2 regions of the Sphingobium sp. LF-16 genome follow, and region 2 is predicted to be linked to the other one. Evidence: riboswitches for the same ligand, from Rfam matches in the RefSeq annotation. Region 2 holds a riboswitch; the other holds the start of a gene.
The links. A riboswitch is a leader RNA that binds a small molecule or an ion and turns the genes downstream of it on or off. The one in region 2 is predicted to bind thiamine pyrophosphate.

Region 1 (15,735 bases), 830 kb from region 2:
GGGCGTCCGGCCGAGGGCTATGCCTTTTTCCACATGCAGGACACCGAGGCGGCGGTGGAGGGCGAGGCGCTCTACCTCAATTACGGTGCCTGCGCAGCGGGCGAGGCGGCGGCGCTCGACATCGGCCGGCGGATCGCCGCCCAGCTCGACGCGCATGATCTGGCGGTCGACTGGGACGGCAGCTGGAGCATGCGCATCCAGGTGGTGCTCGACTGGAAGAAGCGCCGCACCCTGCGCATGCTGGAAGCCTGAACCGGCGGCGCCTGCTGCGCGTCGACCGTCACCATATCGCGATGCTCGGATGGAAGCCGCCCTCCTGCCCGCTATGGGTGGCATGCATGTTGATGCGCGTCGGCACGAAGCTGGAGCCGCGATATTCGGGTATGATCCTCAACTGATCGACCAGCCCCTCACGGGTGAAGCGCTGTAGCGTGCCGCTAATCTGGTCGAGCGCGGCGCCCGCTTCGGGTGGGACATAGCTGATATTCGCCTTGCGCCTCGGCCCGCCCAGACGGATCGGGAAGAGATAGATGCGCACCAGCGCCCCGGTCGCCACCAGCGCCTCCGCCTGTTCGCGCGTGGTGACGTGGGCAAAATCGGGCTTGGCGGCTGCCGGATCGGGCACGCCGACGATGATCGCGGCGAGCAGCAGCGGCAATAACGAAGCGAGACGATGAACCATGGACTTCCTCCCCTGAGGACGAATCATGTTCGTTATTTGTTCTCATATTTTCCGTGATCCCGCAAGGCGGCACGGACGAAGGGCGCAGGGTCACGCCCGAAGTTCACAGCGTTATCGGCCTTTTCGGGCGATTTGCGCCGCTTTTGCACCGGCCGCGCGTCACCCACGCGCCTGCTCTGCATCAGAACGCGCCACCGGGGCGACGCATAACGCGCCCATGATGCCCCGGTGACGCGACAGCTTTGCACCTGTTCTGCACCGATATGCCTCAGCGCCGCGTCGCGGCCTGGGGGCGAAGCTGGGTGGCGATCGGGTCGGCCATCGCCTGGGCATGGAGCGCCAGCGCGTTGCCCCAGTCCCGGTCGAAGGCCGTGCCGGCGAGGCGACGGCGCAGGCGATGCGCGCTGGACGGCGACATGCCGACCATGCGCGCGGCCTGCGCCACGCTGCCGCTTTGGTAGAGGGCGGTCAGGAAGGTCCGCTGCCGGACCGGGGTCCAGCGGGCGGGGGTGAAGATGGCCGGCGCGGGCTGCGCGGGCGGGGATGGACTGTGTCATTCCCCAGGGTAGATCAGAGGATCGCCGTGTAGGACAGGGGATATTGGCGGAACCGAAGCGCTAGTTCGCCCACACGCATAATATGACGCGATCTTCACACATGATCCGCTCGGCCAGCAGCATTGCTGCCGCAAACTCGGCATAGTCTGAAGGCTTACCGAGCATGGTGTACCGGCGCAGGCGCTCCCCGGAGCAATCCTTCCGTGCTGAGATCCTCGTCAATATCCGGCCAATGAATGCCATAGCCACCACCGGCGACTTCCCAAACGGCACGCTGATCGGGTGTCGCGCTGGCAAGGCGTGGATACCAGGCAAGGGGGACAGAGATGGTCCGACCGTCCATCAGGTCGACGATCAGGCTATCCGCATCGCAGCGAACATCGGCAACACGTTCGTCGGTGATCCTAGCCGAAATATTCATGCCAAGCCTCCAGCAGGCGCGCCCGATGGGCCTCCACCATCGTGATTATGCCATTTATCTCCTGGCGACGAAAGCCGGTGTTCCTTGCGAGGGATATAGGGTCTAGCCAGACCTTGATCGAAGCACCGCCCTTGTCGACATGGACATGGGGCGGTTCATTGGGTTCGTGGCTGTAGAAATAGAAGCGATAGCCATCGAGGCGCAAGATGGTCGGCATCGGTCACGGTTCCCCATAGGATGCCGAACCATCTATAATGAAGCGGTGAGCGGATCACCCGGTAAAATCGAGAAAGTTACCGGGTGCCAAAGCCTCAATCATGCTCCCTGCCGCCGGCGCCCATATAGAGTTCGCTGCCGGTTTCCTTGAAGAGTTTGCTCATCTCTTCCATGCCTTTCAACGCGGCGGCCTTGCTGGCTTCGGCGACTTCCGCGCCGGTGAGACCGGCTTCTAGGAAACCGTCAGCGGGCTGGTTCTTCTTGGCGGCAAAGTCGCGCACTTCCTGTGTGATCTTCATCGAGCAGAATTTGGGGCCGCACATCGAGCAGAAATGCGCGCTCTTGGCGCCTTCGGCCGGGAGCGTCTGGTCATGATATTGTTCGGCGGTGTCGGGGTCCAGGGACAGGTTGAACTGGTCGCGCCAGCGGAACTCGAAACGCGCGCGGCTGAGCGCGTCGTCGCGGACCTTGGCGGCCGGATGCCCCTTGGCAAGGTCGGCGGCGTGGGCGGCAAGCTTGTAGGTAACGACGCCGACCTTCACATCATCGCGGTCGGGCAGGCCCAGATGCTCCTTGGGCGTGACGTAGCAGAGCATCGCCGTGCCATACCAGCCGATCTGCGCCGCGCCGATGCCGCTGGTGATATGGTCATAGCCCGGCGCGATGTCGGTGGTGAGCGGCCCGAGCGTATAGAAGGGCGCTTCGCCGCAGACCTGCAACTGCTTTTCCATATTCTCCTTGATCTTGTGCATGGGCACATGGCCCGGCCCTTCGATCATCACCTGCACATCCTGTTTCCAGGCGCGGTGGGTCAGTTCGCCCAGCGTGTAGAGTTCGGAGAATTGCGCTTCGTCGTTTGCGTCGGCGATCGAGCCGGGGCGCAGGCCGTCGCCCAGGGAATAGGCGATGTCATAGGCCTTCATGATCTCCGTGATCTCGTCGAAATGATCGTAGAGGAAGCTCTCCTTGTGGTGCGCCAGGCACCATTTCGCCATGATCGATCCGCCGCGCGAGACGATGCCGGTGACGCGCTTCGCCGCCATCGGGATATAGGCGAGGCGGACGCCCGCATGGATGGTGAAATAGTCGACGCCCTGTTCGGCCTGTTCGATGAGCGTGTCGCGGAAAATGTCCCAGGTCAGGTCTTCGGCGATGCCGCCGACCTTTTCGAGCGCCTGATAGATGGGGACGGTGCCGATCGGCACGGGCGAGTTGCGGATGATCCATTCGCGCGTGTCGTGGATGTTGCGGCCGGTCGACAGGTCCATCACCGTGTCGGCGCCCCAGCGGATCGACCAGACCAGCTTGTCGACTTCGGAGGCGACATCGGAGGCGACCGCCGAGTTGCCGATATTGGCGTTGATCTTCACCAGGAAATTGCGGCCGATCGCCATCGGCTCGGATTCCGGGTGGTTGATGTTCGACGGGATGATCGCGCGGCCACGGGCGACTTCATCGCGCACGAATTCCGGCGTCACATAATCGGGGATCGACGCGCCCCAGCTTTCGCCGTCGCGGACATATTCGGCGAGGCGGGCGCGGCCGAGATTCTCGCGCTCGGCGACATATTCCATTTCCGGGGTGATGATGCCGCGGCGGGCATAATGCATCTGGGAAACGTTGGCGCCGGGCTTGGCGCGCAACGGGCGCTTCACCACGTTCGGGAAGGGCTGGACGCCGCCCGAACGGTCCGGCCCTTTCAGGCCATTATCCTCCGGCTTGATCTCGCGCGCGTCATATTCCTCGACATCGCCGCGATCGCGGATCCAGTCGCGGCGAAGCTGCTGGAGGCCGGCCATGATGTCGATATGCGTATCCGGATCGGTATAAGGGCCGGAGGTGTCATAGACGCGGACCGGCGGCTCGCCGCTGCCCGGCTCCAGATGAATCTCGCGCATGGCGACCTTGCGCGGGCCGACATGAATCTTCTTCGAGCCGCGAATGGGCCCGGTCGTGACGCGCATTTCGGTGCGGGCGGGGACATCTGCCATATTGTCTCTCTCCTTCAGGCGGAGAGAGAGTGCGGGTGGTGTCACGGGATGAGTGGCACGACGCGCTTCCCTCCCTACGCCAGTGTCAACTGGATCAGGTTCAGCGGGTCGCGGCCACAAAGCCGCCTCTCAACCGTCTGCGGACGGTCCCCCGGGGATATGGGCAATGGATAGCGCAAGCGCGGCGGCAGGGGAAGCCCCTCGCGAGCCGATCGCCTTGCGCCGGGGCGATGGAGACCATAACTGGAAGAATATCCAGCAAGAGGCCGATCGTGCAGAACAGCGCCCCACCCCATCCCGATTCCGAGAAGGCCCGGCGCAAGGCGTTGCGGCACGAGATGCGGATGGTGGCGGTACGGCCGCGGCGCTGGGGGCTGTGGCTGCTGACGCTGGGGGCGCTGCTGCTGATCCTGCCCTCGGCCTTTGGCGTCCACAGCCTGATGGGCTGGTCACCGATGCTGCTGGGGCTGATCGCCTGTGCCGCGTCGCTGCCCTTGCTGGTGGCGGGCGCGGTGTTGCGGCGGCGCTATCTGAAGGGCCAGCTCGCGCGGGATTGAGGACAACAAAGGGGGGGGCGCAATGAAGAGGTTTTTGACGATGGTTTCTGCTGCCTTGCTGACCGGCGCTGGCGCGCCCGCCCCCGCTCCGGCCGACGATCCGTTCGTCTGGCTGGAGGACTGGACCGGGCCGCGCGCGATGCAGTGGGTGGAGGCAGAGAACAAGGCGACCGTCGCCACGCTGCAGGGCGATCCGCGTTATGCCGGCTATTTCAAAGACGCGCTGGCGATCGCATCGGCCAAGGACCGGATCGCGATGCCGATGCTGATCCATGGCCGCATCTATAATTTCTGGCGCGATGCCGACCATCCGCAGGGCGTATGGCGCTATACGTCCGAGGCCGATTATGCGTCGGCGTCGCCGAGCTGGACGACCGTGCTGGACCTGGATGCGCTGTCCAAGGCGGAAGGCAGGAAATGGGTTTGGAAGGGCGCAGTGATCCTCGACCCCGAGGAACGGATCGCGCTGCTGGCGCTATCGGATGGCGGCGAGGATGCGGTGCGGCTGCGCGAGTTCGACCTGGTCGACGGCACATTCGTGCCGGGCGGGTTCGACATTCCCAACGCCAAGCAGAATGCGGTGTGGCTGGACAAGGATACGCTCCTCCTGTCGCGCGACTGGGGGGCGGACAGCCTGACCAAGTCGGGCTATCCCTTTGTCGTCAAGACGCTGAAGCGCGGGCAGAAGCTGGACGACGCGCAGGAAGTGTTTCGCGGCGCGGCGAGCGACCAGCTTATGTCGATGCCCATCCTGCTGAGCGATGGGCAGGGCAATCGGGCCGCCTTCCTGTTTCGCGGCGTCACCTTCTTCGGCAACGAGACCTGGTTGCTGACGGCGCAGGGGACGAAGCGGCTGGCGCTGCCGGCCAAAAGCCAGTTGCAGGGCATGGTCGACGGGCAGGTGCTGATCCAGACCAGCGAGGAATGGACTAGCGGCGGCGTGACCGTGCCGGCGGGCGCGCTGGCGAGCGTGGCGCTGAAAGCCTTGCAGGATGGCGGCGTGCTGACCCCCGAAATCCTGTTCGCGCCGACGCCGCGCCAGTCGATCGACGGGGTGGTGGCGACGAAGAATCGGGTCGTGCTGAGCCTCAACGACAATGTGCGCGGGCGGGTGCGGGTCTATGCGCGCGGGGCCACGGGATGGACCGCGCAGCCGGTCGACCTGCCCGACAACGCGACGATCAGCACGGTCGCCGCATCCGACAAGAGCGACCAGGTCTATCTGAGCGTCGCGGGCTTCCTGGCGCCGACGACATTGTGGGCGATGGACGCGGCCGACCCGAAGCCGGTACAGGTCAAGGCGATGCCGGCGCGGTTCGATGCGGCGGGCCTTGTGGTCGAACAATTTGAGGCGACGTCCACCGACGGAACCAAAATTCCCTATTTCATCGTCCACAAGAAGGGGATGACGCCCGACGGCAGCACGCCGACGATCATGACCGCCTATGGCGGCTTCGAGGTGCCGATGACGCCCAGCTATGCCGCGATCACCGGCAAGCTGTGGCTGGAGCGGGGCAATAGTTTCGTGCTGGCCAATATCCGCGGCGGCGGCGAGTTCGGCCCGGCCTGGCATGAGGCGGGCCTCAAGACCAAGCGCCAGATCATCTATGATGATTTCGCGGCGGTGGCGCAGGATATCTTTGCGCGCAAACTGTCCAGCCCGCAGAAATTCGGCATTTATGGCGGGTCCAATGGCGGGCTGTTGATGGGGGTGGAGTTCAACCAGCATCCCGAGCTGTGGAACGGGGTGGTGATCCAGGTGCCGCTGCTCGACATGATCCGCTATGAACAGATCGCCGCCGGCGCATCCTGGGTCGATGAATATGGCAGCGTGTCGGTGCCGGAGGAGAAGGCGTTCCTCGAGACAATCTCGCCCTATGCCAATATCCGCAAGGATGTGGCCTATCCCACGCCCTATATCTGGACCACGACCAAGGACGACCGGGTCGGGCCGCAGCATGCGCGCAAGTTCGCCGCGCGGTTGAAGGACTATGGCCTGCCCTATCTCTTCTACGAGGACACCGCCGGCGGCCATTCGGGCGACGCCGATATCGAACAGGGTGCGCGGTTGCAGGCGATGCAGATGGTCTATTTCAGCCAAAGGCTGGAGGGGAAATAGGGGCCAGGCCGCGTGGACAAATCCAGTGCGGACCGAATGGCCGGGATGGGTGGGTAGCGGAAAGTCAGGTTTCAGTTCGCTGAAGAGCTATAGCTGCCGTTATGCTTGGCAGGGAAAATCCAGCCTAGAATGATTGGCACGCATGCGAGAATGGAGCCGCCGATATCCATCGTCACATAATCCGAAAGGTGCCAATCAGGACCGACACCAAATTTCAGGATCATCAATAAAATCCATGCGCCCGAGAGCCCACTATCACGCAGACGATGGAGAGTAATGGTTGCCAAAGCGATCCAAGCGGCCGCAGCGATTAGAAAGCAAAGCCAGCTAGGAACTCCAGCGAAAATTCCAGCCAGAGCAATATAGGACATCACGAACAGCGCTGCCGATGCGGGGCGGTAGCGGGAGCGCTCTGCGAATGCTTTCAAGTCAATCTCCACGTGTCGAATTTATCGTCCGCATATCACCTATGAAACCGTACGGCTATGATGCCGGAGCAGATGGCTGTTTTCGGACATTTCCTTATTTTTCGAGAACGTCTAAAAATGGTCGTATGCTGCCTATCGCCGGCTATGGCCTAGTCGTTGATTTCAACACGAATGCACGCTCGAAAGACGCCAGTTGCGCCCTCTTCGCGATGCCAGACCTCAACCACATTGTAGTAGTCGAAATACCCTCCCGCATCCTTGGAGATGTATTCCCCTATCCGGGGCAAAAAAGAGAAATCGCCTTGAAAGAGGGGTGTCATCTCATCTTTTTCAAACACTTCGACGGTGGGCATGGTGGTCTCCTTCCGCCGTTTTAGCCTTATCGCTTGATGTCCGCTATCAGGAAGGCCTTGAAGCCTATCGACCGGCAAAAAATGGTCGCTCCCTGCCAATCTCGACCTGCGCCATCCTGACGGAAGTTAGGATCTATTCGGCGTTACACCCGCGCGAAAGCGCCGAATGGATCACGGATCAAGCCTGCCCTGAGCCTGTCGAAGGGTCCGGGATGACGTCGGTTAAATGAGGGGATGGCCGGGGCTGACGCGAACGGAAATTGCGAGAATCTTTGTCGAGGCGACAGTTTCGCATTGCATTGCAGCAAAGCGTGGTTTCTGATCGCATCATGCTCAAGGCCGCGCTGCACCACCTGACCGCCTATCGCTATAGCCGCCCGATCCGTCTGGGTCCGCAAGTGATAAGATTGCGGCCCGCGCCGCATAGTCGCACCAAGATCCCCAATTATGCGCTGAAGATCGAGCCGGCGAACCATTTCCTCAACTGGCAGCAGGACCCGCACGGCAACTGGCTGGCGCGGATCGTCTTTCCCGATCCGGTCGATCATTTCAGTATCGAGGTCGACCTGCTGGCCGATCTGGATATCATCAACCCGTTCGACTTCTTCGTCGAACCCTATGCGGAAAATTACCCCTTCACCTATGACGAGACGCTGGGGACGGACCTGGCGGCCTATTATGATGTCGAGGCGCAGGGGCCGTTGTTCGAGGCGCTGGTCGCGCAGCATGCGTCGTTCGAGGGCCGGACGATCGACTTCCTGGTCGATGTGAACAGCAAGCTGCAGCAGCGCATCGGCTATGTCATCCGCATGGAAACCGGCGTGCAGACGCCCGAGGAGACGCTGGACATCGGCACCGGATCGTGCCGCGATTCCGCCTGGCTGCTGGTGCAGCTGCTGCGACGCCTCGGCTTTGCCGCGCGTTTCGTGTCGGGCTATTCGATCCAGCTGGTTGCCGATGTCGAGCCGATCGAGGGGCCCAAGGGCGTCACCCAGGATGTGGTCGACCTGCATGCCTGGGCCGAAGCCTATGTGCCCGGCGCCGGCTGGATCGCGCTTGATGCGACCAGCGGCATGTTCGCGGGCGAAGGGCATATCCCGCTCTGCGCCACGCCCCATTATCGGTCCGCCGCCCCGATCAGCGGCATGGCCGAGCCGGCCGAGGTCGATTTCAATTTTGCGATGAATGTCAGCCGCATTGCCGAGGCGGTACGGATCACCAAGCCCTTTACCGAGGGGCGCTGGGCGTCGCTGATGGCGCTGGGCGAACAGGTGGACGCGGACCTGATCGCACAGGATGTGCGGCTGACCACCGGCGGCGAGCCGACCTTCGTCGCGGTCGACGACCCGCAGGCGGGCGAATGGAATGGCGATGCGGTCGGGCCGACCAAGGCGGGCTATGCCGACCGGCTGATCCGGCGGCTGCGCGACCGCTTTGCGCCGGGCGCGCTGCTGCATCATGGCCAGGGCAAATGGTATCCGGGCGAAAGCCTGCCGCGCTGGGGCTATTCCATCTACTGGCGGGCGGACGGCGTGCCGATCTGGCGCGATGCCGGGCTGATCGCGGGCGAGCCGGAGGCGGGCGATACGACCATTACCGCCGAGGATGCCGGCCGCTTCCTGACCGCCATGGCGGACGGGCTGGGAGTTGAGACGGATTTCGTCCAGCCGGTGTATGAGGATGCGCTGGCCTGGTCGGTGAAGGAGGCGGAACTGCCCGCCAATACCGAGCCGGGCGACCCCAAGTTCGACAATCCCGAGGAGCGCAGCCGGATGGTGCGCGCGTTCGAGGGCGGCCTTAGCAAGACGGTCGGCTATGTGCTGCCGATCCAGCGCTGGCAGACGCAGGCGAGTGCGCCGCGCTGGCAGAGCGAGGTGTGGAAGGTACGGCGCAAGGCGCTGTTCGCGGTGCCGGGGGATTCCGCACTGGGATACCGCCTGCCGCTGGGCACCCTGCCCTATGTGCCACCGTCCGATTTTCCCTATATCCACCCGCAGGACACGAGCGAACCGCGTGAACCGCTGGCCGATTATCGTGCCGAGGCGGAAGCCGAAACCAGCGCGCCGGCGGAACGGTTCGAGCGGTCCGAAGTGGCGCAGGCCGAGCATCAGGACCGGCAGGAACAGGTGTTCATCGAAGGCGCCGTGCGCACCGCCGTCACGGTCGAGCCGCGCGGCAATTTCCTGTCGGTCTTCATCCCGCCGGTGAAGACGCTGGACGATTATCTGGAGTTGATTGCTGAGGTCGAGAAGGTGGCCGAGGCGACCCGCATCCCGGTGCGGATCGAGGGCTATGCCCCGCCGTCCGACCCGCGCGTCAACGTGCTGAAGGTGACGCCCGACCCCGGCGTGGTCGAGGTGAATATCCAGCCGGCAACAAGCTGGGCGGAAACGGTGGCGATCACGCAGGGCGTCTATGAGGATGCCCGCGAAGTGAAGATGACCGCCGACAAGTTCATGGTCGATGGCCGGTCGGTCGGCACCGGCGGCGGCAATCATCTGGTGCTGGGCGGGGCAAGCGTGAACGACAGCCCGTTCATCCGCCGGCCGGACCTCTTGAAGAGCTTCGTCCTCTACTGGCAGCGGCACCCCTCCCTCTCCTATCTGTTTTCCGGCCTGTTCATCGGCCCGACCAGCCAGGCGCCGCGCATCGACGAGGCACGGCACGACAGCCTCTATGAGCTGGAGATCGCGCTGGCGCAGGTGCCCAATCCGGTGCGTGACGGCGCGGACAAGCTGCCGCCGCCCTGGCTGGTGGACCGGCTGTTCCGCAACCTGCTGGTAGATGTGACCGGCAACACCCATCGCACCGAAATCTGCATCGACAAGCTGTTCTCGCCCGATGGCCCGACCGGGCGCCTGGGCCTCGTCGAGTTTCGCGGGTTCGAGATGCCGCCAGACCCGCAGATGAGCCTGGCCCAGCAATTGCTGCTGCGCGCGCTGACCGCCTGGTTCTGGCGCGAGCCGCAGCAGGGCAATCTGGTGCGCTGGGGCACGGCGCTGCACGACCGTTTCTTCCTGGGCCATTTCGTCTGGGCCGATTTCCTGGAAGTGCTGAACGACCTGCGCCAGGCGGGCTATGATTTCGATCCCAACTGGTTCGAGGCGCAGCGCCAGTTCCGCTTCCCGGTGCATGGCAGCGTGGAGGCCGGCGGCGTCGGGCTGGAAATCAGCCATGCGCTGGAGCCGTGGAACGTGCTGGGCGAGACCGGCGCGATCGGCGGCACGGTGCGCTATGTCGACAGTTCGACCGAGCGGTTGCAGGTGCGCGTGTCCGGCCTGGTCGCCGGGCGCCATATCGTCAGCTGCAACGGCCGGCGGGTGCCGATGACGCCAACGGGCGTGCCGGGCGAGGCGGTGGGCGGCGTGCGCTACAAGGCATGGGCGCCGGCCAATTGCCTGCACCCCAACCTGCCCGCCAATGCGCCGCTGACCTTCGATATCTTCGATAGCTGGAGCGGGCGGTCGCTGGGCGGCTGCGTCTATCATGTCGCCCATCCGGGCGGGCGCAATTATGACGATGTGCCGATCAACAGCTATGAGGCGGAGGCGCGGCGCAAGGCGCGGTTCCAGGATCATGGCCATACGCCCGGCCCCGTCGACATGCCGCCGGCCGAGCCCCCAAGCGAATTTCCGATGACGCTGGACCTTCGGTTCAGGCATCCCGAATATTAGACGATGACCGACTCGCCTGTCCTGCCGGGTCTCGAAGCGTCCGGCTGGGCCGGCGACTATCTGGCGCGCGCGTCGGGCGGCGACCTGTTCGCCGGGGCGCCGGCAGAGATGGCGCCACGCTGGCGGGCGATGCTGGATCGATTGTCGGAACAGGGACAGGGCGATCCGGCGACGCTGGCCGGCAATGTCGAGCGGCAGGCGCAGGATCTGGGCCTGGCGTTCCGCCTGACCGGCGACGAGCAGGAGCGGCCCTGGCCGCTGAGCCCGATCCCGATGCTGATCGGCGCTGGCGAATGGACCCGGATCGAGCAGGGGCTGATGCAGCGGGCCGAGCTGCTGGAGCGGGTGATCAGCGACATCTACAGCACCCAGAGCCTGGTGCGCGAGGGCAAGCTGCCCGCCGCCGTGGTGACCGGCAGCCCGCATTATTGGCGGGTGATGACCGGGGCGGCGCCGCCGCGTGGCCATTATCTCCATTTCTATGCTGCCGATCTGGGACGCGGGCCGGACGGCGAATGGCGGGTGCTGGCCGACCGGGTGCGCACGCCCGTAGGCGTCGGCTATGCGCTGGAGAACAGGCTGGCGCTGTCGCGCGCGACCGGCGATCTGCTGGGCGCGATGAACACGCGGCGGCTGGCGCCCTTCTTCGCCGACCTGCGCCGGGGCCTGGCGGTCGATTGCCAGCGCGCCGATCCGCGTATTGGCCTGCTGACGCCGGGCCGGTTCAACCAGAGCTATGCCGAACAGGCGCATCTGGCCCGTTATCTGGGCCTGATGCTGGTCGAGGGCGATGACCTGATCGTCAGCGACGGGCGCCTGTTCGTGCGCACGATCGAGGGGCTGAAGCGGATCGACGGGCTGTGGCGCTGGATGGACAGCCGCTTCCTCGACCCGCTGGCGTTCGACGGGGAATCGCGGATCGGCGTGCCCGACCTGTATGATGCCTGCGCGCGCGGCGGGTTGATGGTCAGCAACTGGCCGGGCGCGGGCGTGATCGAGGCGCGCGCCTTTGCCGCCTTCCTGCCGCAACTGGCGAAAGCGTTGCTGGGCACCGAATTGCTGCTGCCCAATATCGCCACCTGGTGGTGCGGGCAGGAGCGCGAGCGCGGCCATGTGACCGGCCATCTGGACGAGTTGCTGGTGGGGGCGGCATTCGACCGGGATGCGGCGGGGCTTGGACCGGCGCGGTCGGTGCAGGGATCGACGCTGGACGCGGACCAGCGCGCCACCCTGCTGGAGGCGATGGCGCGGCGGCCGATGGACTATGTCGGGCAGGAAGTGGTGAAATTGTCCACTACCCCGGCGATCGTCGGCGGGCGGCTGACGCCCCTGCCCTTCACCCTGCGCGTGTTCGTGGCGCGCGATGGGCTGGGCCAATGGCGGATCATGCCCGGCGCCTTTGCCCGGCTGGCCGCGCATGGCGATATTCGCGCCGCCTTGATGGGCGAGGGCGACATGTCGGCGGACATGTGCGTGATCGACAGCCAGCCGGTGCCGCCCGATACGCTGTTAGGCGATGGCGGCGCACCGGCGATCCGGCGGATCGGCGGGCTGTTGCCGACCAAGGCGGCGGACAATCTCTACTGGCTGGGCCGCTATATCGAGCGGACCGAAATGACGTTGCGGGTGATCCGCGCGGTCATCGGCGAATCGATCGAGGTCGATATGGGGCCGTCGTCGGATTCGCCGACCATGGCGCGGCTGGCGGGACAGCTGGCGCTGTGGGGCGCGACCGGAAACGCGGCGCAGCCGGTCGGTGCCCTATGCGCGCAGGCGCTGGGCGATGCGCGCCAGCCGGGCAGCGTGCGCGCGCTGATGGGCGTGGTCGCCAATATCGGCGAGGGGCTGCGCGATCGGCTGGCGACCGATTTCTGGCGGCTGGTGCGCCTGCCGCTGCCGGCGTTCGACGGGGCGGTGACCGAGACGCTGCTGGATGCGGCATCGCGCATGATCGAACGGATTTCGGCGCTGTCGGGCCTGGCGGCGGAGAATATGGCGCGCACCGAGGGCTGGCGCTTCCATGATATGGGGCGGCGGATCGAGCGGGCGATCACCGGATCCCGGCTGACCTTGCTGCTGGGCAGCGACTGGGCGACGGCCGACGACCTGACCGTGCTGCTCGACCTGCATGACAGCCAGATCAGCTATCGCAACCGCTATCTGACCGGCCCGTCGCTGCCGCCGGTGCGCGATCTGGTGGCGCTGGAGCCGCAGAATCCCCGATCGATCGCCTATCAGGCGCAGCGCATTGCCGAGCATGTCGCCGCTTTGCCGACGCTGCGCGGTGATGGCATGCCGGAGGAACCGCAGCGGCTGGCCGGCGCGCTGGCGGCGACGCTGGCGCCGCTGACCGGGGACATGCTGACCATGGCGGCGCTGACCGATATCGAAAGCCGGCTGCTCGCCTTGTCCGACGCGATCGGCCAGCGCTATTTCCTGCAGGTCCGCAAGACGGAAAAGGTCGAGGGCGCAGAGCTTCTGTCATGATCTACCATGTCCGGCACAGAAGCATATTGCGCTATGGCGCGCCGGTGCGGGTCGCCCGCTTCAATCTGCGCTTGCGGCCGATGGCCTGGGCCGGGCAATGGACCGCCGACTATGCCCTGAGCGTCGATCCTGCGCCGCTGTCGATCGAGGCGCGGCCGGGCGCCTGGCCGGTGCATGTCGAGCGACTGGTGATCGACCAGCCATTGCGGCAATTGACGATCGAGAGCCAGTTCCGCGCCGGGGTGGCGGGCGGCGCGCCGATCCTGCCGCAGGATGACGATCCCAGCATCGCCATGGTGGCGCGCGCGGCGCTGGCGGATCGCGACATCAGCGCCTCTGCCCCCGCGCAATATCTCTATGCCTCGCCCCGCGCGCCGATGCTGGACGCGATCGGCAGCTGGGCGGGCGACATGCTGGCGCCCGATCGGCCGATCGTCTCGGCGGCATGGGAACTTGCGCAGCGGATCAAGGCGGACTTCGCCTATGACCCCAGCGCCACCGATGCCGGCACGCCGGTGGCCGACGCCTTTGCCGCGCGCCATGGCGTGTGCCAGGATTTCGCCCATGTGATGGTGGTGGCGCTGCGCCTCGCTGGCCTGCCCGCCGCCTATGTCAGCGGATATCTGCGCACCTATCCGCCGCCGGGCATGCCCCGGCTGGTCGGCGCCGATGCCATGCATGCCTGGGTGATGCTGTGGTGCGGGCCGACGCGCGGCTGGATCGGCTTCGACCCCACCAATGGCGTCATCACCGGCGAGGATCATCTGTTCATCGCCATGGGCCGCGACTATGCCGATGTCGCGCCGATGGACGGGCTGTTCGTCGGCGGATCGGGCCAGAGCATCAGCGTTGCCGTCGATGTCGTGCCAGAAGACGAAAAGGCAAAAGAGGAAGTCGCATGATCGCCGCCATCATCCTGGTCCTGGCCGGCCTTTACTGCCTGGCGCGCGGCGTCATGGATTTGCGCGCGAAGCGCTGGGTGTGGGGCGTGCTGGGGATCGTCGCCGGGATCGCGATCATGGCCGCGCCGATCCCGACGCAGGTGCAGGTGGAACTGCCGGCGGCGCAGGGCGGGAAGTGATTGGGACGGCGCCATGAACGCCGACTCCCTCATCGAAGAGATCGATTCCGGGACTATTGCGCCGAGGACGTGGCCCGTTATTCGTGCGCTGCATCGGCACATGCCGCTGATCAGTCCTCTGCAACGAAATATATTGGTGGCGTTTGATCGGCGGGATAGCCCCGACTCCATGGCGCCATTGCGAGATATGCTATGGGCCTCGATCCAGTCACAATCGCCTAACGAGCAAGGATGCCTGCGCCTTTCCGTCGGCCTGACAAGGGGTGACGAACCGATCAACGCTTATCTGGCCGAGTTCCTGATCCAGTGGGCACGAGAGCAAAAACTCACGGAACGACAGATCATCGACGCCTTTCACGGCAAATGACTGGTCCGCGCATCGGTGAAAGCCCTCACCCTCCCACCGCTACGCGGCGGGCCCCTCCCTCTCCCGCACGCGGGAGAGGGATAAAGTTACACCCGCTCGAACAGCAGCTTCATGCCGGTCCTGGGGCGGATGGTGAGGCGGCTGATGGGTTCGGGTTTGAAGCCGGCGGGCATGGTGAGGCGGTAGCAGCGGATGACCGAGGCGATCACGGTCATCACTTCCTGCTGGGCGAAGCCGGCGCCGACACAGACGCGCGGGCCGCGACCGAAGGGGAACCAGGCCTGTTTCACCATGTCGGCATTGGCCGGGTCATCGAACCGGTCGGGATCGAAGGCGTGCGGGCAGGCCCAATTATCCTTGTTGCGCTGGGTCAGCCAGGGCGCGACGACCAGCATCGATCCTTCCTCAAGGCTCTTGTCGCGCATCTCCATCGGACAGGTGACTTCGCGCGGGAAGAAGGCGACCGGCGGATAGAGGCGCAGCGTTTCGCGGAAGATGTTGCGGACATGACCCATATCCTTGAGCATCGGCGCGGTCAGCACATCGTCGCCGGCGATGCCGGCCACTTCGGCGCGCACCCGATCCTGGATATGGGCGCATTCGGCGAGCATGTAGAGCGCCCAGGTCATGGTGCTGGCCGAGGTTTCATGGCCGGCGAGGAAGATGGTCGAGACCTGTTCCATCACCTGTTCGCAGGTGAAATGGGCGCCGGTCTGCGCGTCCTGCACCTCGATCAGCGACTGGAGAATGTCGCGATGGGGCGCCTCGCCCCGGCCATGATAGCCTTCGTAGCGGGCTTCGA
Region 2 (15,735 bases):
CAGTGACCAGCGGCGGGTTCAGCGCACGGTCGCCGTCCAGCGGGATCGGGCGATCGACATAGGTCATGGCCCGGCGCTCGGCGGGGACATAGTCCTCGCGCGGCACCTTCGCCATCACAGCGATCACGCGCTGATCGTCCACGGCGCTGGTGCGCAGCTGGCTCTCGACCATGGCGGTCCGCATCGAAGAAAAGTTCTGCTCGGTCACGATAGTTCCTCGCTTGGCACAACTGTATTGGCAATGCAATACACTTAGGGGATTACCGGACCTCTAAATCAGCATTTCCCCCGCGCCAAGCGGCTTTCCACGATGGAGAGCGAGATTCTTGGGATTGTTCGCCTTCCCGCGCTTGACTTTGCGATCAAAGGCGGACATTTGCCGCCTCCACCGCACGGAAGGCCCGATGGCGGAGTGGTGACGCAGAGGACTGCAAATCCTTGCACGCCGGTTCGATTCCGGCTCGGGCCTCCATTTTCCAGACAGATGCAATTCCTGCCGATTCCAAGGCAGCAGCCCTGTTCAGGCTGTGTTGCGACGCATCGCCTGCCGCCAACGCCAATAGCCCAGTACCGCCAACCCGATCATCGCGGCATAGAGGCCGGCGGTCAGCCACAATCCCTTGAACATGAACATGCCGACATAGAAAATGTCGACCGCGATCCACAGCAGCCAGCTCGCCGCATGGCGCCGCGCCGTCCAATATTGGGCGACCAGGCTGAAACTGCTCAGCGCCGAGTCCATCCAGGGCAGCGCCGCATCGGTATAATGATGGGTGAACCAGCCGATCGCGCCGGCACAGATCGCGCCTAGCGCCAGTCCCTTGGCGGCCCGCATCGGCGGCAGCGGCACCACCCGCACCTCGCCCTCGTCGCGCTTGCCCCGCGCCCAGCCGATCCAGCCATAGATGATGGCGATGCCGAACAACGCCTGCAGCACCATGTCGGCATAGAGGCGCACGTCCAGGAACAGCTTGGCATACAGGGCGCAGGCCATCAGGTTGACTGGCCAGCACAGCAGATGCCGCCGCGCCGTCAGCCAGATGCCGAGGAAGCTGATGATGACGGCAATGATCTCCAGCATCGACATCAGCCCGCCACTCCCTCGCGAAGTTGCGCCAGAAAGCCCTGCCCCGCCCCCGACAGGAACCAGTCGGCATGGCCGACCAGATAAGCCTGCCAGGCCAGCATCGCGCCTTCGCGATCGGCCAATATGCCGAAGAAATAGTCGATCTCGGTCAGGGCGAATTCGATATGGACCAGCGGCAGCAGGCGCAGCAGCGTATCGATCTCGGCAGGCGCCAGCGGCAGGACACTGCGATAGCCCGCCAGCAAGGCCAGCGCCCCCTCCACATCCGCCGACTCGGCCAGCCGGCCCTGATCCAGCGTCAGCCAGGGAATCGCCGTCCGCTCGATCGCGGTGGCCAGATCATGCAGTGCGCTGCTGCGGGTCGACAGGCCGAAATCGAAGATGCTGCTGACCGCCCCTTCCGCCGACCAGAGCAGGTTGGAGGGGTGCCAGTCATTATGGGTCCAGAGCGCAGGCTGCTCCGCCAGCCGCGGCGCCAGCCCCTCCCCCAGCGCCGCGAACAGCCGCGCCAGTTCCGACCGCCAGGGCATATCCGCCAGGAAGGCCGCCACCGCCGGTCGCGCCGCGACATAGGCGTCCGCTGCGACCAGCGGATCGACGGCAGGCAATATGGTGAAGCTCGACACCAGCGGATGCGGCCCGCGTGCCGGCGCGGCGAAGCCGGCCGCCGCCCGATGCAGTTGCGCCAGCGCGACGCCGGCCGCAAAGGCATGATCGGGCGACAGGAAGGGCGTCCAGGACTGGCGATCGCGATAAAGATCGATACCCGGCGCCTGGCGATGCAGCTCATAGCTCCATTCGCCCAGGGCAATCGCGCCGGCGCCATCGGCGGCGCGCAGCACATCGGGCACCGCCAGCCCGGCACCGCGCAGATGCGCCATATAGCCATGCTCCTCGGCCAGCGCCGCCGGCATCCGCAAGCGCTGGTGATGCCGCTTCAGGAACAGCGGGCCACGATCCGTCTCGACCAGCGCCGCCGCCGAAAATGGGCGCGGCGAATGCCAGGCCAGCGCCGCCAGCCGGCCTGCGTCAGGGAAGTGGGCCAGCACCGCCGCGGCCTCATCCGCCGTGATCGCCGGCCAGGCCGGCGCCTCCAGCGCCAGCCCCATGCCATGGACCAGATGCGGAGCGGCGGCGCTCATCGTCAGAAGGCGCGCGACAGCGTCGCCACCACGGCGCGCCCGCTGCCGACATAATAGGTCGGCGCCGAACCGGCGATCAGCGTGCCGTTACGCCCGACCGTGTCCTGCGCATTGGTGCTGATCGAATAGACGCCCGACAGGACGCGCGGATTGGTGACGTTGATCGCGTTGATGCGCAGGTCCATCACCTGCGCGTCGATCAGCCCGGCCAGATGCACGCCGACCGACAGGTCCAGCGTGGCATAGCCCTTGATGCTCTCGTCATTCATGAAGGTCGCATATTGGCGGCCGACATATTTGAGCGCGCTGCTGCCGAACAGCCGGCCATCATCATAGGTGCTGCCCAGCGCGAACTGGAAGCTGGGGGCCGATACCGCCCGCTTGCCCCTGGTCGGCAGATAATCGCCGTTGATCGCCAGATCGTCGTTCAGCCGCGTGTGCAGATATTCGGCCGAGGCATAGATGCTCATCCCCTTGGCCGGGCGATAGTCGATCTCGCCGTCCAGGCCATAGCTGTTCTGGCTGCCGGCATTGATGGTCGAATTGACCAGCGCGCCGCCGCTGTCGATCACCGTCGCCACCTGGCGGTTGCGGAAATGATAATGGAAACCGGTCAGCGAAAAAGACAGGCTGGGGCCGATATAGCGATAGCCCAGTTCCTGCGAGATCGAATATTCATTCTTCAGGCCGTTGGTGCCCTGGCTCACCAGTTCGCCGCCATAATAGCTGTTGTAGAGCGCGAACTCGTTGGGCGTGCGGAAATTGGTGGTGATGTTGGCGAACAGCTGCTGCCGGTCGTCCAGCTGATAATGGATCGCCGCCCGCGGCAGCGCGGCAAAGCTGTCGATCCGCACCGTCGACTGCGGGCCCGGCAGATAATTGCGGCCGTTGCGCAGCAGGTTGACGCCCTTGAAGCCGATGTCGATGCCCAGCTTGGGCGTCACCGCAATGCTGTCGGACAGGAAGAAGCCCTTGGTGACCGTCTTGGTGCGCTGATTCTCATAGGCGAGCAGCCGCCCGTCGGCGGTGCGGATCGCCTTGTCCTGATAGCCCCACTGGTCGACCGGCCGACCATCGGCATCGATCGACGTATAGGATTGCGTCACCCGGTCGGTGCCATAGTCGAACCACAGGCCAGCCACGATCCGATGCGCGCCGGCCTGCAGCGTCAGCTTGCTGACGTCGCCGACGCGGAACTGCTTGCCGGTCCAGTTGCCCAGCACCGTTGCGACGCCATCGACCGCACCGGGCAGGTCGATCGGCTGGGTCAGTTCCTCGGTGCCCAGATAATTGCCGGTGGTGGCGAGCTGCGTGCCATAGGGCGAATTGCCATGCCCCATCTGCAGATAGGCGCTGCTGTCGAAGCTCAGCGTGTCACTCAGCTTCAGGTGGACGGGCGCCGCGACATAGAAATTGCGGAACGGCGCGCGATAGAGGCGCCAGTAGTTGGTGTTCCCCTCGCTATAGGTCTCGTCGAAATTATAGCCGCGGCCAGAGGCTTCCCAGTCCGTCTTGCTGGGGCTGGGATAGGTCGATGTCTTGGCGTCGTTGAAGGAAAAGGCGATGCTCGCCCGGTTGCCCTCGCCCCATTCGTTCAGCAGCTTCGCGTCGATATGCTGGCGCTGATCATGGCCCGCCCCGCGCCAGTTGTCGGCACGGTTGTTGGAATAGGAAATGAAGGCCTTCAGCCCGGTCGATCCGATCCGTCCCGTGTCGATCCGCGCAAAGACGCGCCGCTCGTCATAGGAACCGACCGACAGGTTGACGAGGCCGCCCGCCTCCGCCCTGGGATCATCCAGCGTCAGCGACAACAGGCCGCCGGCCGCCGCGACCACCGGCGAGTCAATATCTGCCGCGCCCTGTGCCAGCATCACCTGCCGCACATTCTCCGCATCGGCGAATTGGGAGGGATAGGCATAATAATAGCCGATGTCGTTCTGCGGCGCGCCTTCCATCAATACGCCGATCTGGTCCTGGCCCAGGCCGCGCAGCGTCAGGCTGGACGATGCCGACAGGCCATAGGGGTCGCTGGACGACACATTGGCGCCGGGCAGCAGGTTGACCAGCTGGAAGGCGTTGAGCGTCGGCGCCTGCTTGATGATGAAGTCGGTGGAGATCGCGCTGACCGCCTTGGGCGCGCTCTGATCGGGCAGCAAGCCTTCGGGGTCTGGATGGCCGACGACCTGGATATTGGTCGACTGGTCCAGTTCATCCTCCGCCATCGCGGGCGATGCGATCATCAACAGGGCCAGCGTCAGGCAGGCGCTTCCAACATGGGGCAATCGGGCAGTCTTCATTTCACGTCCACTCCACAGGAGGGACGACGGACCTGCCGCCTTGCCCTCCCTACGCCGGTATCAGCCGGATCAGGTTCAGCGGGTCGTGGTCTGCTGACCACCTCTCAGCCGCGCATGAGCGGCCCCCCGGGGATGCCCGCCCCTTAGGCGGTTCGACGCGAAGTGGAAAGCCCTCTCTATCGGCTCTCGACTTATCGAAGCCCGCCCGGCTAAGACATGGCCATGATGAAGCTGTTCATTGGCAACAAGGCCTATTCGAGCTGGTCGCTGCGCGGCTGGCTGGCGTGCAAGCTCTCCGGCCTTCCGTTCGAGGAAGTGGTGGTCCCTCTCTATGACGAGGAATGGGAAAAGCGTCGCGAGGGCGATGAGTTCGCCCCCTCCTCCGGCAAGGTGCCGATCCTGTGGGATGGCGACGACATCGTCGTGTGGGACAGCCTGGCCATCGTCGAATATCTCAATGAAAAGACCGGGGGCGACCAGTTCTGGCCGACCGATCCGGGTGCCCGCGCCATGGCCCGCTCGATGGCGGCCGAAATGCACAGCAGCTTCGCCGCGCTCCGCCGCGAGCACAGCATGAACATCCGCCAGATCTATGACCCGGTCCCGCCGTCGGAGGCCGTTGCTCACGACATCAGCCGGATCATGCAGCTCTGGGCCCAGGCCCGCGCCCGCTATGGTGGTGAGGGCGACTTCCTGTTCGGCGAGTTCGGCGCCGTAGACCTGATGTTCGCGCCCGTCGTGACCCGCTTCATCACCTATCAGCTGCCCGTCGCCCGCTTTGCCGAAGCCTATATGCGCGCGATCATCGCCCATCCCTGGATGCAGGAATGGATCGGCGAGGCGCAGGCGGAGGAATGGGTGATCGACAAGTTCGAAGTCCCGCCACAGACGGCCTGACCCGATGAGCGACAGCCCCGAGGCCAAGCAGGAGACCCGCAAGGAGGAAGCCGCCCGCATCCGCCGGCGCTGGATTACGCTGGGCGAATTGCTGGCGGTGGCGGCGGTGCTGATCTCCGCCCTCACCCTCTATCTCAACTGGGCCGACAAGAAGGACGAACGCGCCAGCAAGGCCGCCGAAAGCAGCAAGGCATCCGCCCGCGCCGCCCGGCTGGTGCTCAACGCCGCAGCCGATGGCGACAGCCGCCTGACGCTCAAGCCCGCCGATCCCGATCAGCTGGTGCAGAGCCAGACCATCCATTTCCCCAAGGCGCTCGGCATCGCCCCGGTCGACACGACCGGCGAACCGCGGATCGAGGCCGGCTGGTTCGAGGATGCGCTGAAAAAGGCGCGCAATGCCGCCAAGCTGCCCGACGACAGCATCGGCGACGAGAAACTGCCGGTGACCATCGTCACCCAGTTCGTCGTCAATGGCGACACCCACAGCGATTCCGCCGTCTACGACATCGGCTATGGCATCGCCGGCAAATGGCTGTCCGGCCACAAACTGACCCTGCGCGGCCTCTCCCTGGTCAGTCACGCCCAGGGCGCCAGCGCCCAGGCCAAGATCGACACCCGCTGGGCCCGTCAGACGAAACGCTAGAGCCGCACGGCCACGTTCAGGCAGGCCGCAAGCGACCAAGTGCGGACGTTTCCTACTCCCCTCCCTTCCAGGGAGGGGCCGGGGGTGGGTGCGCCGCGTAGCGGCGGTCTACGGTCGATAGGGCAGAAGCTCGCTGCGCTCGCAACCCACCCCAACCCCTCCCTGGAAGGGAGGGGCTATGTCTTGTTCCCACCCAAATCCGTCATCCCCAACCACAAAAAACCCGGCCGCTCCTTGCGGGAGCGCCGGGCCTTTTGCTCGTCCGGGGACGGGTGTCGGGTTTAGCCGACGATTTCTTCGGGCTTGAAGAAATAGGCGATCTCGATCGCGGCATTTTCTTCGCTGTCCGAACCATGGACCGAATTGGCTTCGATCGATTCGGCCAGTTCCTTGCGAATGGTGCCGGCGTCGGCATTGGCCGGGTTGGTGGCGCCCATGATGTCGCGGTTGCGGGTCACGGCGTTTTCGCCTTCCAGAACCTGGACGACGACCGGGCCCGAGATCATGAAGGCGACCAGGTCAGCAAAGAAGGGGCGTTCCTTGTGAACGGCATAGAAGCCTTCGGCCTGCTCGCGGCTCATGCGGATGCGCTTGGAAGCGACGACGCGCAGGCCGGCTTCTTCCAGCATCTTGGTGACGGCGCCGGTCAGGTTGCGACGGGTTGCGTCGGGCTTGATGATCGAAAAAGTGCGCGTGACGGCCATGGCCCTCATAACTCCGGATTGTTGGAATAAAGTTGCGCGCCCTTTAGACCGGGCCGGATCACTTCGCAAGAGGGGCGCGAGAGGGCTTGGTAGAAGTCCCTATTTCCGGGCGTTCACGGCCCCTGCACCCATTTGCGGCCTTCCTGCCGCCAGAAGCGCGGGGTCACGCCCTCGCGCTTGCTGAGCGCCCGCCAGCTGGCCCGCGCGCCGTCGATCGTGTCCGCATCGAAGAAATAGAAGGCGCGATCGAAGCCCAGCGCCTCCTCGCGCCATACACCGTCCGCCAGCGCAACATGCCTGGCGCCATTGGCAGCGTCACAGCTCTGCGCCAACAGCACCGGCTGGGCGGCGTCCACCCCGTCGCCTGCCAGGCCATTGGCCAGGAAGCTTTCGGGTGGCCCCGCCCACAGGCCCGCCGATATGCGGGCCAGCCGCTCCGGCTCGTCGGCCACCACCAGCAGCCGCGCGCCCATGTCCAGGATGCGTGCCGCGATCGCGGGCAGCACCCCTTCCACAGGATCGCGGCTCAGCTGGTAGAAGTCGACCTGCACCGGCTTCAGCGCTCGAACTTGTCGGCCACCAGCTGGTCGATCAGGCGCACGCCATAGCCGGTCGCGCCCTTGTCGGCGGTGGCGCCGGGCTTGTCCGACCAGACCATGCCGGCAATGTCGAGATGCGCCCACTTCACGCCTTCGTTGACGAAGCGCTTGATGAACTGGGCAGCGGTGATCGAGCCGGCGAAGCGCGGACCGATATTCTTCATGTCGGCGATCGGGCTGTCGATCAGCTTGTCATAGGCCTCCGACAGCGGGAAGCGCCACAGCTTCTCGCCGCTGGTCTTGCCCGCCGCCAGCAGGTCGTCGGCCAGCGCGTCGTCGTTGGCGAACAGGCCGCCATGCTCGCTGCCGAGCGCGATCATCATCGCGCCGGTCAGGGTGGCAAGGTCGATCACCACTTCGGGTTCATAGGTCTTCTGTGCCCAGGTCACCGCGTCGCACAGCACCAGACGGCCTTCGGCGTCGGTGTTCAGCACCTCGATCGTCTGGCCCGACATCGACGTCACGATGTCGCCGGGGCGCTGGGCATTGGCGTCGGGCATATTCTCGACCAGGCCACAAATGCCGACGACACGCGCCTTGGCCTTGCGACCGGCCAGCGCCTTCATCGCGCCCGCCACGGCACCGGCGCCGCCCATGTCCCACTTCATGTCTTCCATGCCGGGGCCGGGCTTGAGCGAGATACCGCCGGTGTCGAAGGTCACGCCCTTGCCGATGAACACCACCGGCTTTTCGGCGGCCCCATCGGTGCCGTCCCATTCCATCGCCAGCAGCCGCGCCTCGCGCGCCGACCCCTGCGCCACGCCCAGCAGCGCGCCCATGCCCAGCTCCGTCATCGCCGCGCGGTCCAGCACGGTGATCTTGACGCCGAGATCAGCCAGGTGCTGGCAGCGCGCGACGAAGCTTTCGGGATAGAGGATGTTGGCCGGTTCCGACACCAGCTCGCGGGTGAAGGCGACACCGGCGGCGACCGCCGACAGCTTGGCCCATTCGGCCTCGGCGCCGTTTGCGACGATCGTCACGGTCGCCAGCGTCGGCTTGGCCTTTTCGGGCTGACGCGTGCGATAAGTGTCGATCCGCCAGCTGCGCAGCAGTGCGCCCAGGCCCAGCCGGGCGGCATCCTCGCCACTGACGCCGGCCGGGAATTCGACCGCTGCGTGGGTCGCGCCGCTGGTCGACAGCTTGGCGGTCAGCGCGCCGCCGGCCCGCTCCAGGTCGGCCGCACTGCCATTGCCGATGCCCAGCAGCAGGACGCGCAGCACCGCGCCACCTTCCTCGACGAAGCTCTCGACGCTGCCACCCGCCTCACCGGCGAAGCGCGCGGCGGCGGCGCCGGCGACCAGCGTGGCCGATGCGGTAAGCGGCAGGCTGTCGACAGTCCCCTTCGCCACGGCAAGGACCAACGTGTCGACCTGGGGGCGCGTGGGGCTGAATTGGATGTCCATCTGGGGGCCTTTTCTCTGGAATGCCGTGTCGTTCTTGTTTCAGCCAGATAGTGCGGCTTTGCCGCTCTGCAAAGCCATTCGGCGGATTTCCGCCGTCCCGAATGCGAGCAGCGATTGCGGCGCGGGCCAAGCAGTGCGATAGGCAGGGACCAGAAGTGCCCACAAAGAGGCCCCTACGCTTGCAGATTTCCGTGTTTCCCCTGTCGTTCAAACAGGCGCTGCTTGCCGGCGCTGCCTCGTCCTGCCTGCTCGCGGCGCCGCTGGCCCATGCGCAACAGGCGCCCGAGCCCAAGCTGAATGAGCCCCAGACGCCGATCAGCGCGCCCGACGCGCCGGTGCCCGACAATGACCAGGAAATCGGCTTCGCCGCCGATACGCTGGAATATGACACCAACAGCCAGGTCGTGACCGCCACCGGCAATGTCCAGTTGCTGCGCGACGGCAACCGGCTGCGCGCCGACAAGATCGTGTGGGACCGCAACACCGGCAAGGTGGAGGCGCAGGGCGCCGTCTCGGTGATCGATCCCGACGGCAACGTCGCCTATGGCGACCGCTTCGATGTCACCGATACGCTCAAGGATGGCGCGGTCGACAATATATTGCTGGTCCTCCAGAAGGGCGGCCGCATGGCCGCGACCAAGGGCGAGCGGGTCAATGGCGTCTATACGCTGCACCACGCCGCCTATACCGGCTGTCCGGTGGAGGGCAGCGACGGCTGCCCCAAGGAACCGACCTGGCAGATCAACGCAGTCAAGGTCGTGTATGACCCGACCAAGCAGCGCGTCTCCTATACCCGCGCCAATGTCGAGCTGTTCGGCCTGCCGCTGATCCCGGTGCCGGGCCTATCGCATCCGGTCGGCGACGATGGTGGCAGCGGCCTTCTGGTCCCCAATATCCGTTATGACCGGGTCAACGGCTTCGAGGTCGCGGTCCCCTATTATCTCAAGCTCGCACCCAATCGCGACCTGACCGTCACGCCGCACGTCTACAGCGATTCGCTGCCGATGATAGAAGGCAATTTCCGCCATCTCTACGATCGCGGTGCCTATCAGATCACCGGCTATGCCACCTATGGCAGCCGGTCGAGCGGCATCACGCCAACCGATTCGCAAAAGGATATTCGCGGCGCGATCGACGCCAGCGGCGGCATGCAGCTGTCGCCTGAATGGAGCGTCAACGGATCGATCCGGGTCGCCACCGACCGCACCTTCCTGCGCCGCTACGACATCAGCCGCGACGACCGGCTGCGTTCGACCCTGGGCGTCCAGCGGATCGGCGAGAACAGCTATTTCTCGCTCGCCGGCTGGGCGGTGCAGACGCTGCGTGTCGACGATCCCCAGGGTCAGATGCCGATCGCCCTGCCGGTCATGGATTATCGGCTGCGGATGAAGGATCCGCTGCTGGGCGGCCAGATGCAACTCCAGGCCAATACGCTGGCGATCACCCGGACCGAAGGGCAGGATACCCAGCGCGCCTTTGCCGCGTTCGAATGGAATCTGCGCAAGCTGACGGGCCTTGGCCAGGAAGTGAATTTCACCACCTATCTGCGCGGCGACGTCTATCACAGCAGCGACAATCTGCTGACCGACACGATCAGCTATGCCGGCGATCCGGGCTGGAAGGCGCGCGGCATCGCCGCCGCCGCGGTCGACATGCGCTGGCCCTTCATGGGTGAGGCCTTCGGCGGCGTGCAGCGTATCGCCCCACGCATCCAGATCGTCGCCTCGCCGCACCTCGCCAACCTGTCGGTGCCCAATGAGGATGCCCGGTCGGTCGATCTGGAGGACAGCAACCTCTTCGCGCTCAACCGCTTCGCGGGCTATGACCGGTTCGAGGATTCGAGCCGCATCACCTATGGCCTGGAATATAATCTGGCGCTGCCCGACTTCACGCTCGACGCCAATGTCGGCCAGAGCTACCGGCTCGACAACCGCGCCAGCATCCTGCCCGACGGCACCGGCCTGTCCGACCGCATGTCCGACATCGTCGGCCGCTGGACCATCCGCTACAAGGATTTCGTCAGCTTCACCCAGCGCTTCCGGGTCGACAAGGACAATCTGGCGGTCCGCCGGAACGAAGTCGACGCGACCGTGGGCAGCAAGAAGACCTATGCCCAGATCAGCTATCTGCGCCTCAACCGCAACGCCAATATCACGCTGGAGGATCTGCAGGACCGCGAGGAACTGCGCCTGGGCGGCCGCATCCAGTTCGCTCGCTTCTGGTCGGTGTTCGGCTCGACCGTCATCGATCTTACCGGCGCGCAGGAAGATCCGGGCACCACGGCCGACGGCTATGAGCCGGTGCGCCAGCGCCTCGGCGTTGCCTATGAGGATGATTGTTTGACGCTGGGCTTTACATGGCGGCGCGACTATCAGACCAACGGTGACGCGCGCGCCGGCAACAGCTTCCAGCTGCGGCTGGCTTTTCGCAATATTGGCATATAAGGAACTGCCTTCCCGCCGTCCGCTCAGGACCGGTTAAGGCGGAACGGGGCATTGGCTCCCGACCGTATTGGAGATTTTTGCCGACGATGCTTTCTGTCGTTTTCTCGCCCAAATCCGTTCGCTCGGGCCTGCGCACCCTGTTCCTGTCCACCGCCCTTCTGGGCATGGCGGCACAGACCGTGTCGGCCCAGGCCGTCGACGATGACGCCGATCAGGGCCTAAACCTGCCCAAGGATGTCACCATCTTCGGCAAGAATGATCCCAATGTCCGCAAGGCGACGGCGATCGTGAACGGCCGCATCATCACCGGCACCGATGTCGATCAGCGCCTGGCCCTCATCATCACCGCCAATGGCGGCAAGGTGTCGGCCGAGGAAAAGGAACGGCTGCGCGTCCAGGTTCTGCGCAACCTGATCGACGAAACGCTGCAGATTCAGGAAGCGGCGGCGAACGACATCAAGATCGATCCGGCCGAAGTGAACCAGAGCTACGAGCGCGTCGCGGCCAATTTCCGCAAGTCGCCCGACCAGTTCAACCAGTATCTGCGCGAACAGGGCAGCTCGGCCAGCAGCATCAAGCGTCAGATCGAGGGCGAACTGGCCTGGAGCCGCCTGCTCCGCCGCAACATCCAGCCCTTCGTCAACGTCTCCGAAGACGAAGTGAAGTCGGTGGTCGATCGCCTCAATGCCGCCAAGGGCAGCGACGAAGTGCGGATCAGCGAAATCTATTTGTCCTCGACGCCGGAAAACCGTGACCAGATCACGGCCAACGCCCGCAACATCATCGAACAGATCAAACAGGGCGGCAGCTTCGCCGCCTATGCCCGCCAGTTCTCCGAAGCCTCGACCGCCGTCGTCGGCGGCGATCTCGGCTGGGTCCGCCCCAGCCAGCTGCCGACCGAACTGGCGCAGGCCGCCACCGAATTGCAGGTCGGCCAGCTCGCCGGCCCGATCGAGACGGTGGGCGGCATGTCGATCATCTATGTGATGGATAAGCGCAAGGTGCTGACCGCCGATCCGCGCGATTCGCTGCTCAGCCTCAAGCAGCTGTCGGTCCTCTTCCCGGCCGGCACCAGCAAGGAAGCCGCCAGCCAGAAGGCCGCGACCTTCGCCGCCGCGGTCAAGGAGATCAAGGGCTGCGGTCAGGCGAACGAGATCGGCGCCCGCATCGGCGCCGACGTGGTCGACAATGACAATGTGAAGCTGCGCGACCTGCCGCCCCAGCTGCAGGACATTCTGGTCAATCTGCAGGTCGGCGAATCCACCCCGCCCTTCGGTTCGATCAACGATGGCGTCCGCGTCCTGATCGTCTGCGGCCGCGACGAGCCGCAGTCGGCCAACGCCCCCAATCCCGAACAGATCCAGGCCCAGCTGGAAGAGGAACGCGTCAACAAGCGCGCCCGCATCTATCTGCGCGATCTTCGCCGCGATGCCGTTATCGAATATAACTGATCCGGTCAGCCTGCCGCCCTTCGCCGTCTCGCTCGGCGACCCGGCAGGCATCGGACCGGAAATCGTGGCCAAGGCGTGGGTCATGCGCGAAGCGCGTGGCCTGCCCGCCTTCTTCGCCGTCGGCGATGCTGCATCGCTGCGCGCGGTGTGGCTCGGCCCGGTCGAGATCGTCGGATCGCCCGAGGAAGCCGCGCAGGTGTTCGAGCGCGCCCTGCCTTGCATGCAGGTGGCCGAAGCGGGCGAGATAGTGCCCGGCACGCCCAGCATCGACGGCGCCCGTACCGCTTTCCAGGCACTGGAGGTCGCGGTCGGCCTTGCCCGCACCGGATCGGCCGCCGGCATCGTCACCGCGCCGGTCGGCAAGGAACAGCTTTACGGCGTCGGCTTCACCCATCCGGGCCAGACCGAATTCGTCGCCGAACGCTGCGGCGTCTCGGCCCAGAACGCGGTCATGATGCTCGCCGGCCCGTCGCTCAAGGTGGTACCGATCACCATCCATATCGCGCTGGCCGATGTGCCCTCGGCGCTGACCATCGATCTGATCCGCGCGCGCGTCCTCACCACGGTGAAGGGGTTGCAGCGCAATTTCGGCATCGCCCGCCCCCGTCTCGCCGTCGCCGGCCTCAACCCGCATGCCGGGGAGAATGGCGCACTCGGCCGCGAGGAGATCGAGGTGATCCGCCCGGCGATCGAAGCGCTGCGCGCCGAAGGGATCGACATTGTCGGCCCGCTGGCGGCCGATGGCATGTTCCATGCCCGCGCCCGCGAAGCCTATGACGCGGCGCTCTGCATGTATCATGATCAGGCGCTGATCCCGATCAAGACGCTGAACTTCGACGATGGCGTCAACATCACGCTGGGCCTGCCGATCGTGCGCACCTCGCCCGATCATGGCACCGCCTTCGGCATTGCCGGCACCGACAGCGCCAATCCCGGCGCGATGATCGCCGCCCTCAAGATGGCGGCCGAAGCCGCCCGCGCACGGATTGCCTATGCCGGCTGACGCCCGCCCCACTCTGCCGCCGCTGCGCGACGTGATCGCCGCCCATGGGCTTCAGGCCAGCAAGGCGCTCGGCCAGAATTTCCTGCTCGACGAACAGTTGCTCGACCGGATCGCCGCCATTCCCGGCGGCATCCAGGATCAGCCCGCGTTCGAAGTCGGCCCCGGCCCCGGCGGCCTGACCCGCGCAATCCTGCGCGCCGGCGGACGGCTGGTCGCGGTCGAGCGTGATCGGCGCTGCCTGCCGGCGCTCGCCGAACTGGAGCTGGCCTTCCCCGGCCAGTTGCGCGTCATTTCCGGCGACGCGATGGAGGTGGATGCCCGTGCCGAGGCCGGCGATGGCGCCCATATCATCGCCAACCTGCCCTATAATGTCGGCACCGCCCTGCTGGTCGGCTGGCTGTCTGCGCTATGGGCGCCGCTGCCCTGGTGGTCCAGCCTGACCTTGATGTTCCAGATGGAAGTGGCCGAACGCATCGTCGCGAAACCGGGCACCGACCATTATGGCCGCCTCGCCGTCCTCGCCCAGTGGCGCAGCGACGCGCGCATCGCCATGAAGGTGCATCGCAGCGCCTTCACCCCGCCGCCCAAGGTGATGTCGGCCGTGGTCCATATCACCCCCAAGCCGGCGCCCGAAGGCGTGCAGCTCAAGATCCTCGAACGCCTGACCGCCGCAGCCTTCGGCCAGCGCCGCAAGATGCTGCGCCAGAGCCTCAAGTCCGTCCCCGGCGCGCTAGATGCACTGGAAGCGATCGGCATCGACCCGCAACGCCGCGCCGAAACCGTCAGCGTCGAAGAATTCGTCACCCTCGCCCGCCAGCTCGGCCAGGCAACGACCAGCGCCTGATTCCGCTACGCCCCCCCAGCAAGGCCCAGAGACGGAGCCGCGATCGAACGTTTCTTGGGTCAGGACTCGTTGATCAAAGCCAAAAGATGACGGTGGCAGCGGGGGCGATGGCGGAGAAGAAGGCTGTCGGGCATCGATCGTAGCGGGTAGCAACCCGGCGCCAATCCTTGAGGCGTCCGATCAGGCGGCCAGCATCCCCTTTTTTACCCGCAGGCTTGATGCCGTGCGGTGCGCCTTAAGATAGGTCGCGTCGATCATCACCGTCTTGCGTTCGGAAGACTGAGGCGCAGCCAAACCTTCCATCATCCGCAGGAACACGCCCTTATCGCTCCACCGCTTCCAGCGATTGTAGAGCGTCTTGTGCGGACCATAATCCTTCGGTGCATCCCGCCAGCGCAGCCCGTTACGGTTCACAAAGATGATCCCGCTCAACACCCGTCGATCATCAACCCGGGGCTTGCCATGGCTCTTGGGGAAATACGGCTCAAGCCGCGCCATCTGGTCGTCCGTCAGCCAATACAGGTCACTCAATTCCAGTCTCCTCACGGAGCATGAATCAGATCGCAACGCCTATATCAATGGGTCCTGACCCTAGGCGGAGACGTCTCACCTGACGAAACAGCTTGGGAGCATGTCGGCCCTATCTGGTTGTGGCGCGGGAAAGGCAAGGATGGTCAGCCTTCATCGATGTCGTGGCATTTTCTAACGATCGACGGCGAGGTCGCCGAAGCCATTCGTGTAGCATCGTCGGGCCAATCAGCGGCTTGGGGATCGGTCTACGTAGAGGCCGGCATCGGCAAAACGTATTGGCGCACATCGGTTTTTCCGAGCAAGGCCATCCAGGGCTACATGCTGCCCATCAAGGCGAGCGTGAGAAAAGCAGAAAAGCTGGCGGATGGTGACGTTATCACGGTTCGTATTACCCTATCCAAGGGACCATCACGCTAGAAATGAGCGCTCGGCCTGAGGGAAGTTGGTCGGGAGCTGTCAGGAAAGCGGAACGTCCGCTGCTGGGGATCGAAAATTTGGCTCGGAGCGTCCGGCGTGGGTCGCCCCCAGAAACGACTGCTATGCGTCCAAGGCTGAACCACTGTGCCTCATCCGCAAGGTCAATCATTTCAATCGACAGTGGCAGAAGGAGAATGCGGGCGCGCTGTCATTGTCAGCCGATGCGCGCTGCGCCGCCGACCGATCGATCTTGGCTTCAACATAGGTGGATCG

Region 1: it holds a riboswitch for thiamine pyrophosphate, as region 2 does, so the genes downstream of both, thiC (phosphomethylpyrimidine synthase ThiC) here and DIZ22_RS00730 (TonB-dependent receptor) in region 2, are expected to answer to the same signal.

Annotation. Positions count from the first base shown of each region.
Region 1 covers NZ_CP029335.1:3,878,799-3,894,533, reverse strand. The annotation lists gene DIZ22_RS18310 (hypothetical protein) at 1-252, shown strand, start outside; gene DIZ22_RS18305 (hypothetical protein) at 281-682, opposite strand; gene DIZ22_RS18300 (hypothetical protein) at 951-1,199, opposite strand; gene DIZ22_RS18295 (DUF2442 domain-containing protein) at 1,394-1,660, opposite strand; gene DIZ22_RS18290 (DUF4160 domain-containing protein) at 1,644-1,877, opposite strand; gene thiC (phosphomethylpyrimidine synthase ThiC) at 1,972-3,867, opposite strand; TPP riboswitch at 3,923-4,030, opposite strand; gene DIZ22_RS18280 (hypothetical protein) at 4,140-4,424, shown strand; gene DIZ22_RS18275 (prolyl oligopeptidase family serine peptidase) at 4,447-6,543, shown strand; gene DIZ22_RS18270 (DUF805 domain-containing protein) at 6,615-6,971, opposite strand; gene DIZ22_RS18265 (hypothetical protein) at 7,121-7,324, opposite strand; gene DIZ22_RS18260 (transglutaminase family protein) at 7,654-10,998, shown strand; gene DIZ22_RS18255 (circularly permuted type 2 ATP-grasp protein) at 11,002-13,485, shown strand; gene DIZ22_RS18250 (transglutaminase family protein) at 13,482-14,387, shown strand; gene DIZ22_RS18245 (hypothetical protein) at 14,384-14,566, shown strand; gene DIZ22_RS18240 (hypothetical protein) at 14,580-14,933, shown strand; gene DIZ22_RS18235 (cytochrome P450) at 15,020-15,735, opposite strand, start outside.
Region 2 covers NZ_CP029335.1:134,902-150,636, reverse strand. The annotation lists gene DIZ22_RS00750 (protein-L-isoaspartate O-methyltransferase) at 1-208, opposite strand, end outside; tRNA gene DIZ22_RS00745 (tRNA-Cys) at 399-472, shown strand; gene pnuC (nicotinamide riboside transporter PnuC) at 521-1,087, opposite strand; gene DIZ22_RS00735 (phosphotransferase) at 1,087-2,229, opposite strand; gene DIZ22_RS00730 (TonB-dependent receptor) at 2,232-4,526, opposite strand; TPP riboswitch at 4,556-4,665, opposite strand; gene DIZ22_RS00725 (glutathione S-transferase family protein) at 4,749-5,423, shown strand; gene DIZ22_RS00720 (hypothetical protein) at 5,428-6,066, shown strand; gene ndk (nucleoside-diphosphate kinase) at 6,348-6,770, opposite strand; gene DIZ22_RS00710 (DNA polymerase III subunit chi) at 6,884-7,321, opposite strand; gene DIZ22_RS00705 (leucyl aminopeptidase) at 7,327-8,772, opposite strand; gene lptD (LPS assembly protein LptD) at 8,952-11,216, shown strand; gene DIZ22_RS00695 (peptidylprolyl isomerase) at 11,303-12,667, shown strand; gene pdxA (4-hydroxythreonine-4-phosphate dehydrogenase PdxA) at 12,645-13,670, shown strand; gene rsmA (16S rRNA (adenine(1518)-N(6)/adenine(1519)-N(6))-dimethyltransferase RsmA) at 13,660-14,514, shown strand; partial or broken gene DIZ22_RS00680 (IS5 family transposase) at 14,588-15,045, opposite strand; gene DIZ22_RS00675 (DUF1905 domain-containing protein) at 15,163-15,462, shown strand.